Regions from separate parts of the Thiomonas intermedia genome, predicted to be linked through region 2. Evidence: riboswitches for the same ligand, from Rfam matches in the RefSeq annotation. Region 2 holds a riboswitch; the other holds the start of a gene.
What was found. A riboswitch is a leader RNA that binds a small molecule or an ion and turns the genes downstream of it on or off. The one in region 2 is predicted to bind thiamine pyrophosphate.

Region 1: another riboswitch for thiamine pyrophosphate. It lies ahead of thiC (phosphomethylpyrimidine synthase ThiC); the one in region 2 lies ahead of BVH73_RS11495 (purine-cytosine permease family protein).

The regions. Positions count from the first base shown of each region.
Region 1 covers NZ_CP020046.1:3,064,320-3,071,045, reverse strand. The annotation lists gene BVH73_RS14345 (TMEM175 family protein) at 1-104, opposite strand, end outside; gene BVH73_RS14340 (thiazole synthase) at 109-936, opposite strand; gene thiS (sulfur carrier protein ThiS) at 968-1,198, opposite strand; gene thiO (glycine oxidase ThiO) at 1,195-2,310, opposite strand; gene thiC (phosphomethylpyrimidine synthase ThiC) at 2,313-4,241, opposite strand; TPP riboswitch at 4,277-4,398, opposite strand; gene BVH73_RS14320 (NADPH-dependent FMN reductase) at 4,455-5,048, opposite strand; gene BVH73_RS14315 (pirin family protein) at 5,124-5,990, opposite strand; gene BVH73_RS14310 (LysR family transcriptional regulator) at 6,109-6,726, shown strand, end outside.
Region 2 covers NZ_CP020046.1:2,443,724-2,450,449, reverse strand. The annotation lists gene thiE (thiamine phosphate synthase) at 1-558, shown strand, start outside; gene thiD (bifunctional hydroxymethylpyrimidine kinase/phosphomethylpyrimidine kinase) at 545-1,405, shown strand; gene BVH73_RS11495 (purine-cytosine permease family protein) at 1,415-2,701, opposite strand; TPP riboswitch at 2,757-2,860, opposite strand; gene BVH73_RS11490 (signal peptide prediction) at 2,896-3,390, shown strand; gene BVH73_RS11485 (PGDYG domain-containing protein) at 3,354-3,845, opposite strand; gene BVH73_RS11480 (ATP-binding cassette domain-containing protein) at 3,835-5,679, opposite strand; gene BVH73_RS11475 (hypothetical protein) at 5,814-6,434, shown strand; gene BVH73_RS11470 (TlpA disulfide reductase family protein) at 6,489-6,726, shown strand, end outside.

The DNA of each region.
Region 1 (6,726 bases), 620 kb from region 2:
GCCTCGAGCCGCTCGCCATGCGGCACTTTCAGTTCGAGCACCATGATGGTGATGATGATGGCGAACACGCCATCGCTGAAGGCTTCCAGACGTCCTTTTTTCACGCGTTCAACTCCCTTGATGCCAGAACGGCACACCCACCATGGGCGTCGACGCCTGGGCCACCTCGCGCATGCGCATGGGCAGCGCGCGGTGGGCCAGACGGCCGGCCCGCACACTCAGTGTAAAAGCGCGTGCCATGGCCACCGGGTCGCCGGCCTCGGCCACCGCGGTGTTCACCAGCACGGCATCAAAGCCCAGCTCCATCACCTGCGCCGCATGATGGGGCGCGCCGATGCCGGCATCGACCACCAGCACACTGTCGGGCAGACGCTCGCGCAGGGTGCGCAGTGCCGGCAGGTTGCGCGGGCCGGCGCCGGTGCCGATGGGGGCGGCCCAGGGCATGATGGCGGCGACCCCCGCGTCGCGCAGCTTCATCGCCGTGACCAGATCGTCCGTGGTGTAGGCAAACACGGCGAAACCCTCGCGCACCAAGGTCTGCGCCGCCGCCACGGTGCCCCAGGGGTCGGGCTGCAGGGTGTAGTCGTCGCCGATCACTTCGAGCTTGATCCAGGGCGTGCCGAAAATTTCGCGCGCCATGTGCGCCAGCGTGATGGCCTCGTCGGCACTGTGACAGCCCGCGGTGTTGGGCAGCAGATGCGCCCCGAGCGACTGAATGCGCTGCCACCAGGCCTGTCCGGACTGGCTCTGCGGGGCCAGTCGCCGCAGCGATACCGTGAGCACCTCGACCTGCGCGGCCTGGGCGGCATCCGCCAGCACGCTGGGGGACGGATAACGCGCCGTGCCCAGAAAGAGACGGCTGTTCAGGCCGACACCGCCCACCTGCAAGAGATCGGGCTGAGTCAGCAAGGCCGAGCCCGGCGTTGCTGCGCTCATGGCGGATCGCGCCGGATCGTTCAAAATCATGTCACCCTCCCACCACAGGACAGACGACCTCGATCCGATCCCCCGCATTCAGCGGCAGACCCGCCCAGCCGGTGCGCGGCACGAACTGCTGGTTCACGGCGCAGGCCATGGCGCGGGTCGTGTCGTAACCGCGCTCGGCGAGCAGCTCGGCCAGTGTGGCGCAGTGCGTGGCCAGCGCCTCGCCATTGAGGTGCAGCCTCAGGCCGGCCAGGGGTTCGGTGGGTGTATTCATCGCCTCATCTCCACATCGTGCGCGGGCTCGGTGGCCAGCAAGTTCAGCAAGGTGCGCTCGGCCTGTTGCACCATGGCCGGCGCGACGAGAAATCCATGGCGGTAAAGGCCATTGAGGTGCCACACGCCGTCGCGCTGCGCCCACACCGGTTGATGGTCGTCGGTGGCCGGACGCAGACTGGTCGCCGCGCGCACGATGTGTCCTTCACCGAAGGCCGGATGCACGCTGTAGAGCGCGCTGGCGAGTTCGAGCATCGAGCGCACCGTGATCGGCCCGGTGTCCTGCGACTCCAGTTCGGTGGCGCCGATGACAAAGCGGCCGCCGCTGCGCGGCACGATGTAGAGCATGTAGCGCGGATGGATCAGCCGCACCGGGCGGCGCAGCGTCACCTCGGGACACGACACGGTGAGCACTTCGCCGCGCACCCCCCGCAGGCCCGGCCAGTCGGCGTACACGCCACGACAGTCCACCACCGCATCGGCCCCTAGCACCGCGCCGTTGCGGGTGTGGATGGTTTGCGCCTCCACGCGATCCACGGTCGTGCGCTCCAGCCACTGCCCTCCGACCCGCGCCATGCCTTGCAGAATGGCGTCCTCCAGCGCGTCGAGCAGCTGTCCGTTGTCGAGCTGGCCCTCCTGCGGCAACCACAGGCCGCGTTCGAAACGCCCTGCCATCGACGGTTCCAACTCGGCGATACCCGCGCGATCCAGCGACCGCACCGCCTCGCGCCGATCACCGGCGGGCAGGCGGTAGCGGATCAGATCGGCATAGTGCGCGAGCCCGGCATGGTCGGGCGCATGGGCCACCACCAGCGAGCCTTCGTGGCGGAAATCCACCGTCTTGCCGGTCTGCGCCCGAAGCTCGGCCAGCCACTGCGGCCAGAGGGCCAGCGCTTGTTCGCCCAGCGCGAACAGATGGGCGTCGCTGACCACCAGCTCGGCATAAGGCGCCAGCATGGCCGCGGCCACACCGGCCGCGTGATCGCTATCGGTGCGCGCCCGCGCGTCGACGAGCGTGACCGACACCCCCGCGCCGAGCAGCCGCCACGCCAGCAGCCGCCCCGCAAGGCCTGCTCCGGCAACAGCCACCCTGGCCGAAGTCGGGTTCGCCATGCTCAGACCGCGGGATCGATGACGGCGCTCGCACGGGTGCCCGGCAGGGGCGCGTGCACATACACCTCGCCCCCGCCCGCGCGAAACTCGGCCGACATCTCCGCCATGCCCACCGAGGCAGCACGCCCAGCGTCCACGCCCTTGGCCGCGGCGTACTCGCGCACTTCCTGGGTGATTTTCATCGAGCAGAACTTGGGCCCGCACATCGAGCAGAAATGCGCGGTCTTGAACGCCTCTTTCGGCAGGGTTTCGTCGTGGAATTCCTTGGCTTTCTCCGGGTCGAGGCCGAGGTTGAACTGGTCGTCCCAGCGGAACTCGAAGCGCGCTTTGCTCAAAGCGTTGTCGCGCGCCTGCGCGCCGGGGTGGCCCTTGGCCAGATCGGCCGCGTGGGCGGCGATCTTGTAGGTGACGATGCCGTCGCGCACGTCCTGCTTGTCGGGCAGGCCGAGGTGTTCCTTCGGCGTGACGTAGCAGAGCATCGCCGTGCCGTACCAGCCGATCATCGCCGCGCCGATGGCGCTGGTGATGTGGTCGTAACCCGGTGCGATGTCGGTGGTCAGCGGGCCGAGGGTGTAGAACGGGGCCTCGCCGCACTTCTCCAGCTGCCGGTCCATGTTTTCCTTGATGAGCTGCATGGGCACGTGACCGGGGCCTTCGATCATGGTCTGCACGTCGTGCTTCCACGCGATCTGCGTGAGCTCACCCAGCGTATCGAGTTCGGCGAACTGGGCTTCGTCGTTGGCGTCGGCAATGCTGCCGGGGCGCAGGCCGTCGCCCAGGCTGAAGGCCACGTCGTAGGCCTTCATGATGTCGCAGATGTCCTCGAAGTGTTCGTAGAGAAAGCTCTCGCGGTGATGCGCCAGGCACCACTTGGCCATGATCGAACCACCGCGCGAGACGATGCCGGTGACGCGCTTCGCGCTCATCGGAATGAACGGCAGACGCACCCCGGCGTGGATGGTGAAGTAGTCCACGCCTTGCTCGGCCTGCTCGATGAGGGTGTCGCGGAACAGCGCCCAGGTGAGATCTTCCGCCACGCCGCCGACTTTTTCCAGCGCCTGATAGATCGGCACCGTGCCGATGGGCACCGGCGAGTTGCGCAGAATCCATTCGCGGGTTTCGTGGATGTGTTTGCCGGTGGACAGATCCATCACCGTGTCGGCGCCCCAGCGGATGGCCCAGACCATCTTCTCCACTTCCTCGGCGATGGAACTGGTGACGGCCGAGTTGCCGATATTGGCGTTGATCTTCACCAGGAAGTTGCGGCCGATGATCATCGGTTCGCTTTCCGGGTGGTTGATGTTGTTGGGGATGATGGCGCGGCCGCGCGCCACTTCGTCGCGCACGAACTCGGGCGTGATGCGCGCCGGAATACCCGCGCCGAAGCGCTGGCCCGGGTGCTGCTTGAGCAGCGCGGCATCGGCGAGCGCATCGAGGCGCTGGTTCTCGCGGATGGCGATGAACTCCATCTCGGGCGTGACGATGCCGCGGCGCGCGTAATGCATCTGCGTCACGTTGGCGCCGGCCTTCGCGCGGCGCGGCAGCGGCAGTTGCGGAAAACGCACCGCGTCGAGCGCGGCGTCGGCATTGTGGCGGCGCGTGGTCTCGGAGCTGAAAGCGGCGAGGCGCTCGGTGTCACCGCGCTCGGCAATCCACGCCGCGCGCAGCGGCGCCAGGCCGCGGGCCAGGTCGATGTCGGCCTGCGGGTCGGTGTAGGGGCCGGAGGTGTCGTAGACGGCAAAGGGCGCATTCTTCTCCACCCCGAAGACGGCCGGCGTGTCGGCCAGCGCCACTTCGCGCAGCGGCACGCGAAGATCAGGACGGCTACCCGGCAAATAAATTTTGCGGGAGGCGGCGAAAGGAGTGCGGGTGATGCGCTCGGCCAACGCGGCAGCGTCGACCTTCTGGCGGGACTCGGGCAGTGCAGACATGGCTCCTCCGAAGATGGATGGATGAATGCCTGCCGTAGCACCGGCGCCTGGTTTCCTACGCGGGTTGGAGGTCTCCCCCCTAGCCCGATCAGGTTCAGCGGATTCTGCGTTACGCAGTCTCAGCCGGGAATTGCACCCGGCGCTCCGACAAGCTCGGCGCGCAGTATAGGCGCTGCCTGCATCGCCATGGCCGCTCAGGGGACGCAGCGGCGCTCACACCTGGCGCAGGGCGCGAGCCAGGTTGCTCAGGGCGTCGAGCACGCCCTGCACGCTTTGCGCCGCACGCACGTCGGCCAGCGCGCCCTGCTCGTCGAAGGCCTCGTGCGCCCGGCCCAGGGCGTATTGCTGGGGCACGACCAGCATGGCAAAGGCCATCTGCAGATATTGCCGCAGCGTGTTCATCGCCCGCAGACCGCCCAACGGTCCGGGCGAGGTCGACAGCAGGGCCACCGGCTTGTTGGCCGTGGCCGCCAGCCCGGCCGGATGCTGCTCGGAGGCCGGAATGCGCGAAAGCCAGTCGAAGGCGTTGATCACCAGCGGGGTCGGAAAGCCGTTGTATTCCGGCGTGACCAGCAGCACGGCGTCGCTTTCGAGCAGCGCGGCCTGCAAGGCCAGTGCGCCGACGGGCACGCCATGCGCCGCCTCCAGATCGCCGTCGTAGAGCGGCAGATCCAGCGCGCGCAAATCGAACACGCGGGCCTGCAAACCCTGTTGCCCGGCCGCCCGCGCCGCAAAGGCCGCCAGTCGGCCGCTGAGCGCGCCGGTACGCGCGCTGCCGGGAAGAATGAGAAGTCGCAATGTGTCCATGCTCGTCACCGTTTTGTTGACCGATTGGGCGCGGCCCCTGGAATCCCTCCAGGGCCGCGCGTCGTGCCAGGGCGCTTACGCCGCGATCTGACCGAAACGGCCGCTGTTGAAGTCCTGCATGGCCTGATGGATCTCGGCCTGGGTGTTCATCACGAACGGCCCGTAGCCGACGATGGGCTCGTCGATCGGCTCGCCGCTGAGCAGCAGCACCGTGGCATCGTCCTGCGCCTCAACCAGCACGCCTTCGCCTTCACGGCTGAGCAGCCCGAACTGCGCCGCACGCACCACCGCGTCACCGTTCACCTTCACCGCGCCATGCAGCACCACCAGCGCCAGCGTGCGCCCGGCGGCAATGTCGAAGCGGGTCTGCGCGCCGGCGTTGAGCCGCACGTCCCACACGTCCATCGGCGTGAAGGTCCGCGCCGGACCGCGGTGCCCGTCATAGGCCCCGGCGATGACGCGCACCCGCCCGGCCGATTCGGGCAAGGCCACGTCGGGGATGTCGCGGCTGAGCAGGGTCTGATAGCCCGGCTGCGACAGCTTGTCCCTGGCCGGCAGGTTGACCCAGAGCTGCACCATCTCCAGCGTGCCGCCTCGCTCGGTGAACGCCTGGGAGTGAAACTCGTCATGCAGGATGCCTGCGGCAGCGGTCATCCACTGCACGTCGCCCGGGCCGATGTGGCCACCGGCCCCGGTCGAGTCGCGATGGTCCACCTCGCCCTGATAGACGATGGTCACGGTCTCGAAGCCCCGGTGCGGGTGCTCGCCCACGCCGCGCGGCTGCGTGCCGGGCGCGAACTGCGCAGGGCCGGCGTAGTCGAGCAGCAGAAAGGGACTGAGTTGCACGCCATGGCTGCTGTAGCTGAACAGCGAACGCACGGGAAAGCCGTCGCCAACCCAATGTTGGCGCGGGTTGCTGTAAATGCCTTGAAGCGTTTTCACCCTGTTTCTCCTGGAATCCGGGGCCCTGCCCCGTGATGACGCAAGCATAGGGATGGAACAATGTCTCCGGTAGTCACAAAAATTGCCTTCATCGTTCTATTGGTGGAACAATTGCCCCATGCGTGATTTGAACGATCTGTATTACTTCGTGCAGGTGGTCGAGCAAGGCGGGTTCGCGCCGGCCGGGCGTGCGCTGGGTCTGCCGAAATCGACGCTGAGTCGCCGGATCGCCCGGCTTGAGGCCCAACTCGGGGCCCGGCTGATCCAGCGTTCCACCCGCAGCTTTGCCGTCACCGAACTCGGCCAGACCTATTACACCCATTGCAAGGCCATGCTCGTCGAGGCGGAAGCCGCCGACGAAGCCATCGCGCGCACCCACGCCGAGCCCTGTGGCGCGGTGCGCATGACCTGCCCGGTGGCCCTGCTCGATGCGCAGGTCGGCGCCATGGTGGCGGCCTTCCTGGTGCGCTACCCGCAGGTGCAATTGCAGCTCGACGCCACGAACCGGCGCGTGGACGTGGTGGCCGAAGGTATCGACGTGGCCTTGCGCGTGCGCCCCCCGCCGCTCGACGACAGCGATCTCGTGCTGCGCACCCTCGCCGAGAGGGTGCAGGTGCTGGTGGCCAGTCCGGCCCTGCTGGCCCATACGCAGGTGCCGCAGGCACCCGCCGGCCTGGCCGGTCTGCCCAGCCTGGCACTGGGCAGCCAGCTCGGCGTGACCCAGACTTGGGAATTG
Region 2 (6,726 bases):
GGGGCGACCTGCGTGCAACTGCGCGAGAAGCACCTCGACACGCGGCCTTTCATCGAGCGTGCCCGCGCGCTCAAGGCCCTGCTTGCACCGCTGGGCGTGCCCTTGATCGTCAATGACCGGGTCGACGTGGCGCTGGCCGCGGGCGCCGACGGCGTCCATGTCGGCCAGAGCGATATGCTCCCGCAAGACGTACGTCGGCTGATGCCGCACGCGCTGATCGGTCTGTCGGTGGAAAGCGCCGATCAGGTGCGCGGGGCACCTGGCCAGTCGGTGGACTATCTGGGCATCAGCCCCGTGTTCGCCACGCCGAGCAAGCATGACACCGCCCCCGCCCTCGGACTCGACGGTCTGCGCACGCTGCGCGCCCTCACCGATCTGCCCCTGATCGCCATAGGCGGCATCGATCTGGGCAATGCCGCGCAAGTCATGGCCGCTGGCGCCGACGGGCTGGCCGTGGTGCGCGCCCTCTGCGCCGCACCCGACCCGGCCGAGGCCGCGCGCACGCTGCGCCAGTTCACCGATCCACACGCCCTGCACTGCCGCGATGACCACGACTGAAACTCCGCCCGAGATCCTCCCCGTTGCGCGCTACGCCCGCGTGCTCAGCATCGCCGGTTCCGATAGCGGGGGCGGCGCCGGCATCCAGGCCGACCTCAAGACCATGGCGGCGCTGGGTTGCTATGGCATGACGGCCATCACCGCCATCACGGCGCAGAACACGCTGGGCGTGCGGGCCATCCAGGCGCTGCCGCCCGAATTGCTAGCGCAGCAAATCGACGCGGTGGTCGAAGACATCGGGGTCGATGCGGTGAAGATCGGCATGCTGCACGACGTGGGCGTGGTGCGGGTGGTGGCCGATGCCATCCGCCGCCACCGCTTCGCCCATGTGGTGCTCGACCCGGTGATGGTCGCCACCAGCGGCGACAAACTGATCACCGAATCCACCGTGGACCGTCTGGTGGACGAACTCTTTCCCCTCGCCACGCTGATTACGCCCAACCTCGACGAAGCGGCCTGGCTGCTCCGGCTGGACGCCATCGGCATCGACGGACTGGAAGACACCGCGAACATGCTGCAGGCGCTGGGGGCTCCCGCAGTGCTGCTCAAGGGCGGGCATCTGCCCGGCAATCTGCTCATTGACCTGCTGCTCCAGCCCGATGGCCAGAAGATGCGATGGGAGGCGCCGCGCATTCCCACGCGCAACACCCACGGCACCGGCTGCAGCCTGTCGTCGGCCATTGCCTGCCATCTGGCGCTGGGCGCACCGCTGGTCGAGGCGGTGGCGCAAGGCCGCGACTTCGTGCGCCGCGCGCTGCTGGCCGGAGCTGATATGCAGCTCGGCCATGGCCACGGCCCGCTCGATCATGGCCACGCCCCGCGGGCGACGATGCGTCAGCCGCTGTAGAAAACCCTGTCAGCAGCTTTTCTGCAGCTGCGCTTCGCGCCAGCGCAGCACGCCCGCTGCCGCGAGCGTAAAGGCCAGGCTGGGCAGGGCCGAACCCTCATTCGGCCACCACACGGTGCCCAACTGAAAGATCCCGATGCCCAGCAGCCAGACCGCCATCGGCCCCCAGCGCCAGTCGCCCTTGGGCGGCAGGCCCGGCGCGAGCTGCGCGATCACCACGCCGAACAAGGGCACGAACACCGAGCTCAGGGTGAGCAGGAAGGGCTCCAGCGCATGCATGGGCAGCGCCAGCGCGGCCGCGGTGGCCAGGACCACCAGCGTCATGCCGGTGCGGCGGATGGTCCAGTTCGCGCGGAGAAAGTTGGTCGATACCGCGCCCGAATGCACGTCGCCGTAGGCGTTGTCCACCTCGTCCACCAGAATAAAACCGAGCGCAATCAGCCCGCCCTGGGCCAGCAGCAGGGTGCTGAGCATGTCGATCTCGCCCGGCGAGACGCTGATGACCAGCACGCCCAGCGCGTAACACCAGATGTTCGCCGCGGCATAGCCGATCCAGGTGCCGCGCGCCGTCGCCCCGGCGTGCCGGCCGTAGCGGGCGTAGTCGGCCACCAGCGGCAGCCACGACACGGGCATCGCCACGACGAGATCCACTGCCGCGAGCAGGCTCATCGAGCCGTCGCCCGGACGTGCCCACAGCGCGTCAAAGCCCAGGTGCCAGGCCTTCAGCCCGAACTGGTAGGTCAGCCACATCAGGGAGGCGATGATCAGCGGCATGGCTGCGCGGCTGACGAAACGCCGCACCAGACCGATCATCCGCCCACTGGCCAGCACCAGCAGCAACCCGCCCCAGGCCAGCGTGGCCGCCACGGGCACCCAGGTGCCGCGTACACCGAACACCTGATCGACGATGGTGCGGGTACCGTCGCGCATGACCACGAGTTCGAACGCCGTCCAGCCCAGCAGTTGCACGACATTGAGCGCCACGGGCAGCATGGCAAAACGCTGCCCCAGGGTGCGACCGATCAGGGCCGAACTCGACAGGCCGTGCCGACTGCCGATGCCCGCCACCCAGGCCAGCAGCCCTGCCCCCAGCAAGGAACCCAACGCGATCGCCCCCGCCGCCTGCGGCAGACTCAGCCCCGGACGCAGATAGGCACCCACCTGCATGACCAGCAGCCCCACCCCCAGGCTGAACCAGAGCGCCAGCGAGTCGCCAAAGCTGAAAACCCGCTCCTGGGCGGGCACGGAGGTGTGGGAAGCATGGGCCGCGTCGGCCGAAGGGGTATGAACTGCCATGACAGGATTCCTGCGTGCTCGCGCAGAAACCCGGCAAGGCGCGGCGCCCGATGGGCACCCGCCGTCCATGCTTCCCTGCGCGAGGATGACCTCAATCAGGTTCGAAGGGACTCTCTCAGCGATGCTGCAAACGCACAGCCCGCACCCCTAGCGTGGCACCGCAGGATTGAGGCGCTTTGCGGATTGTAGGCAGCATGACGCCCCCGAGCCGCCTCACGGCGGCGCCGGAGCACGGCTATGCTGTCCTGCCCGATCTGTGTTCGCCCATGCGCCCCCGCCCCCTGAACCTTGCCGCACGCCTGCTCTGGGCTGCCCCCTATTCGCTGCTGGGGCTTCTTGTTGCCGCGCCGGCCTGTGCTTTCGGCGCCCGTCTGCGTCGCCGCGATCACACCCTGGAATGCACCGGCGGAAGGCTGGGACGCTGGATGCTGCGTCTGCCCAATCGCCATCGCCTGGTCGCGCTGACCCTGGGCCATGTCATCCTCGCGGTGGACACCGCCGCCCTGCAAAGGCTGCGAGCGCATGAGCGGGTGCATGTGCGGCAATACGAACGCTGGGGCCCGTTCTTCGGCCCGGCCTATCTGCTGGAAAGTCTGTGGCAGGCCTGGCACGGGCGCGATGCCTACCTGGCCAATCGCTTCGAACGCGAGGCCTACGCCAAGGGGGGCCCCTTCGGCTCCGGACGGTAGACCTGCGCAAACCGCCCCTGCTCGACCACGCCGTAGTCGCCCGGCGCGTATTGCAGCAGCCAATCGCCTGACTTGCCGTGCAGCAGGTCGCCGCCCGCGCTGCGCGCCATGCGGAACGGATGCGTCATACGCCGCGCCAGCACCGGAATGGGCTGGTTGACGTAGGGCCCGTCCTGCCCCATCGCGGCGTCTCCGAGCGTCTGGTAGCGCGCCTCGAAGCGGGCACGCGACACGCTCCAGCGGTCGCCGGTGGCGCCGGTGAGAATGGCGTCGCCCGCGGCGTAGCGGTTCGGCCCTTCGCGGCTGCTCAGTTCACCCGCCTTCGTGGCGAACTGCACCTGCACGGTCTCGTGCTTGATGTAGCTGGCCGCCTGAGGGTCGCTCCGCAGATCCACATCGCGCAGCAGGGGCGGCTGCGCATCTTCCGCAGACGCGCGGATCTCATCACTTGCCATCGAGCACCTCCCAGCGCTCCAGGGCGTGGAGCAGTTCCTCGTCGATCTGGGCGTAGCGCTCCTGCATTTCGCTGATACGCCCGGTGGCCGAGGTATAGCTGGCCGGGTCGGCCAACTGATCGGAGAGCGATTTCTGCTCGGCCTCCAGCGCGGCGATGCGGCCGGGCAGTTCCTGCAGTTCGCGCTGCTCCTTGTAGCTGAGCTTGCGTCTGGCCGGTGCCGCGGGGATGGCGGGCTCGGTCGGCGTGGGTTTGGTCTGCGCCGCGCCGCGCTTGTCCGAGGCGCCGGCCGCCGACTTGGTCAACTGCGCCTGCAAGGCGCGGGCGCGCTGGGACTGGGTGAGCCAGTCGGTCACGCCGCCCTCGTACTCGCGCCAGCGGCCCGGATCGTCCGGCGTGCCTTCGCACACAAGGGTGCTGGTCACCACGTTGTCGAGAAAACGCCGGTCGTGGCTGACCAGGAAGACGGTGCCGGGAAAATCCTGCAGCAACTGCTCCAGCAGTTCGAGCGTGTCGATGTCGAGATCATTGGTCGGCTCGTCGAGCACCAGCACATTGGCCGGGCGGGCGAACAGGCGAGCGAGCAACAGTCGATTGCGCTCGCCGCCGGAGAGCGACTTGACCGGCGAGTTGGCCCGCGCCGGCGAAAACAGAAAATCGCCCAGATAACTCATCACATGCTTACGCTGCCCGGCCACCTCCACCCATTCGCTGCCCGGGCTGATGGTGTCGGCCAGGGTGGCGTCGGGGTTGAGCACGGCGCGCATCTGGTCGAAATACGCCACCTGCAGCCGCGTGCCCTGGCGCACGGTGCCGCCGTCCGGCGCGACCTCGCCCAGAATGAGTTTGAGCAGGGTGGTCTTGCCCGCGCCATTGGGGCCGATGAGGCCCACCTTGTCGCCCCGCAGAAGGGTGGCGGAGAAATCGCGCACGATCACCCGCTCGCCGTAGGCCTTGTCGACGTGCTGCAACTCGGCCACGATCTTGCCGCTGGACTGCCCGCCGTCCACGTCGAGCTTGACTCGCCCGAGCGAGTCACGCCGGGCCGCGCGCTGGCTGCGCAGCGCCTCCAGCCGGTTGATGCGGCTGACGCTTCGGGTGCGCCTCGCCTCCACGCCCTTGCGGATCCAGACCTCTTCCTGCGCCAGAAGCTTGTCGGCGCGCGCATTCATCACGGCCTCGTCGGCCAGCTCCTGCTCCTTGCGCGCCTCGTAGGCCGCGAAATTGCCCGGATAGCTGCGCAAGGTGCCGCGATCGAGTTCGATGATGCGGGTGGCGACATCGTCGAGAAAGGCCCGATCGTGCGTGATCAGGATCAGGCTGCCGCGAAACCCGGTGAGCAATTCCTCCAGCCAGGCGATGGCGTCGAGGTCGAGGTGATTGGTCGGCTCGTCGAGCAGCAGCACGTCGGGGGCCGCCACCAGCGCCTGCGCCAGCGCCACCCGCTTCTGCATGCCCCCGGAAAGACTGTCCACGCGGACGGCGCCGTCGAGCTGCAGCCGCTGCAGGGTTTGATCGACCCGCGTCTCCCAGTTCCAGCCGTCCAGCAGTTCGATACGGGTCTGCAAGGCATCGAGATCGTCGTCCGGCGCGTGTTGCTCGAAGCGGTCACGCAAGGCCCGGGCCTCGGCCACGCCCTCGCTGACCACGTCGAAGACCGTGGCCCCGGCGGCAAACGTCGCCTCCTGCGGCACATACACCCGGCGCAGACCCTGCTGCACCTGCACCAGACCATCGTCGGGCGGCTCCAGCCCGGCCAGAATGCGCAACAGCGAAGACTTGCCCGTCCCGTTGCGACCGATCAGGCCCACGCGCTCACCGGTCTCCAGGGCCATGGCGGCATGATCGAGCAGGGCCACATGGCCAAAGGCGAGCGACAAATCCGAGACGGAGAGAACGGCCATGCGTAGCGCTTCTTGCAAAAGGAGGGGCGCTCATTGTGCCAGCGGCGCGACGCTACCATGCGCCGATGGACTCCCTGCGTGCTGAACTCGCCGTGCTCGCCGCCCGCCTGATCGTCGAAGAGGGTCTGGACTACGGCACGGCCAAACGCAAGGCCGCCAAGCGGCTTCTGGGTCATCGGCCCGCCCACGATCTGCTGCCAAGCAACGACGAAATCGAGCAACAGGTTCGCGAGGAACTGGCGCTTTTCCATGCCGATACGCAGCCGTCGCAACTGCTGCAACTGCGACGCGCGGCGCTGACGCTGATGGAGGAATTTGCCGCGTACCACCCTCATCTGGCGGGGGCCGTGTGGCATGGCACGGCCAACGAGCACTCCGATCTGCACGTGCTGCTGTTCACCGACGACACCAAGGGGGTGGAGATCCACTGCATCGACCGCGGCTTTTCCGTGCAGGTCGGCGAAGCGCCGCACTATGCCGGCCGCGGACGCATCGAGCAGTTGACCCTGGCCTGGCCCCCGCACGAACGCGAGGGCTTCCTCGCCCATCTCAGCCTTTACCCGGACAAGGACATCCGCGGTGCCCTGCTGCCCGATGCGCAGGGCCGCACACCCCGAGGCACGCTCTCTGCGCTTCGGCAACTCTTGCAGCAGCCTGCAGCCCTCGACGATAACCCGCCACATTGAGCCAGTTCGCCTTGCGTGCACAATGCCTACAGTCTGACCGCTACGCCCTAGGCCATGAACAAAGTCAATATCTGGATCTCCGCTGCCATCATCCTGCTGATCGCCGTTGTAGTGGGCAACGCCTGGTTTCAACGTGAGCGCAGCGTGCCCATTACGGTCGAGAACAATGCAGTTCAATCGTTTTATGCCGACAAACTTGCCGATCTACAAGGAAAAGACATCGATCTTTCGCAATACCGTGGCAAGCCCCTGGTGATCAATTTCTGGGCGAGCTGGTGCCCGCCCTGCATTG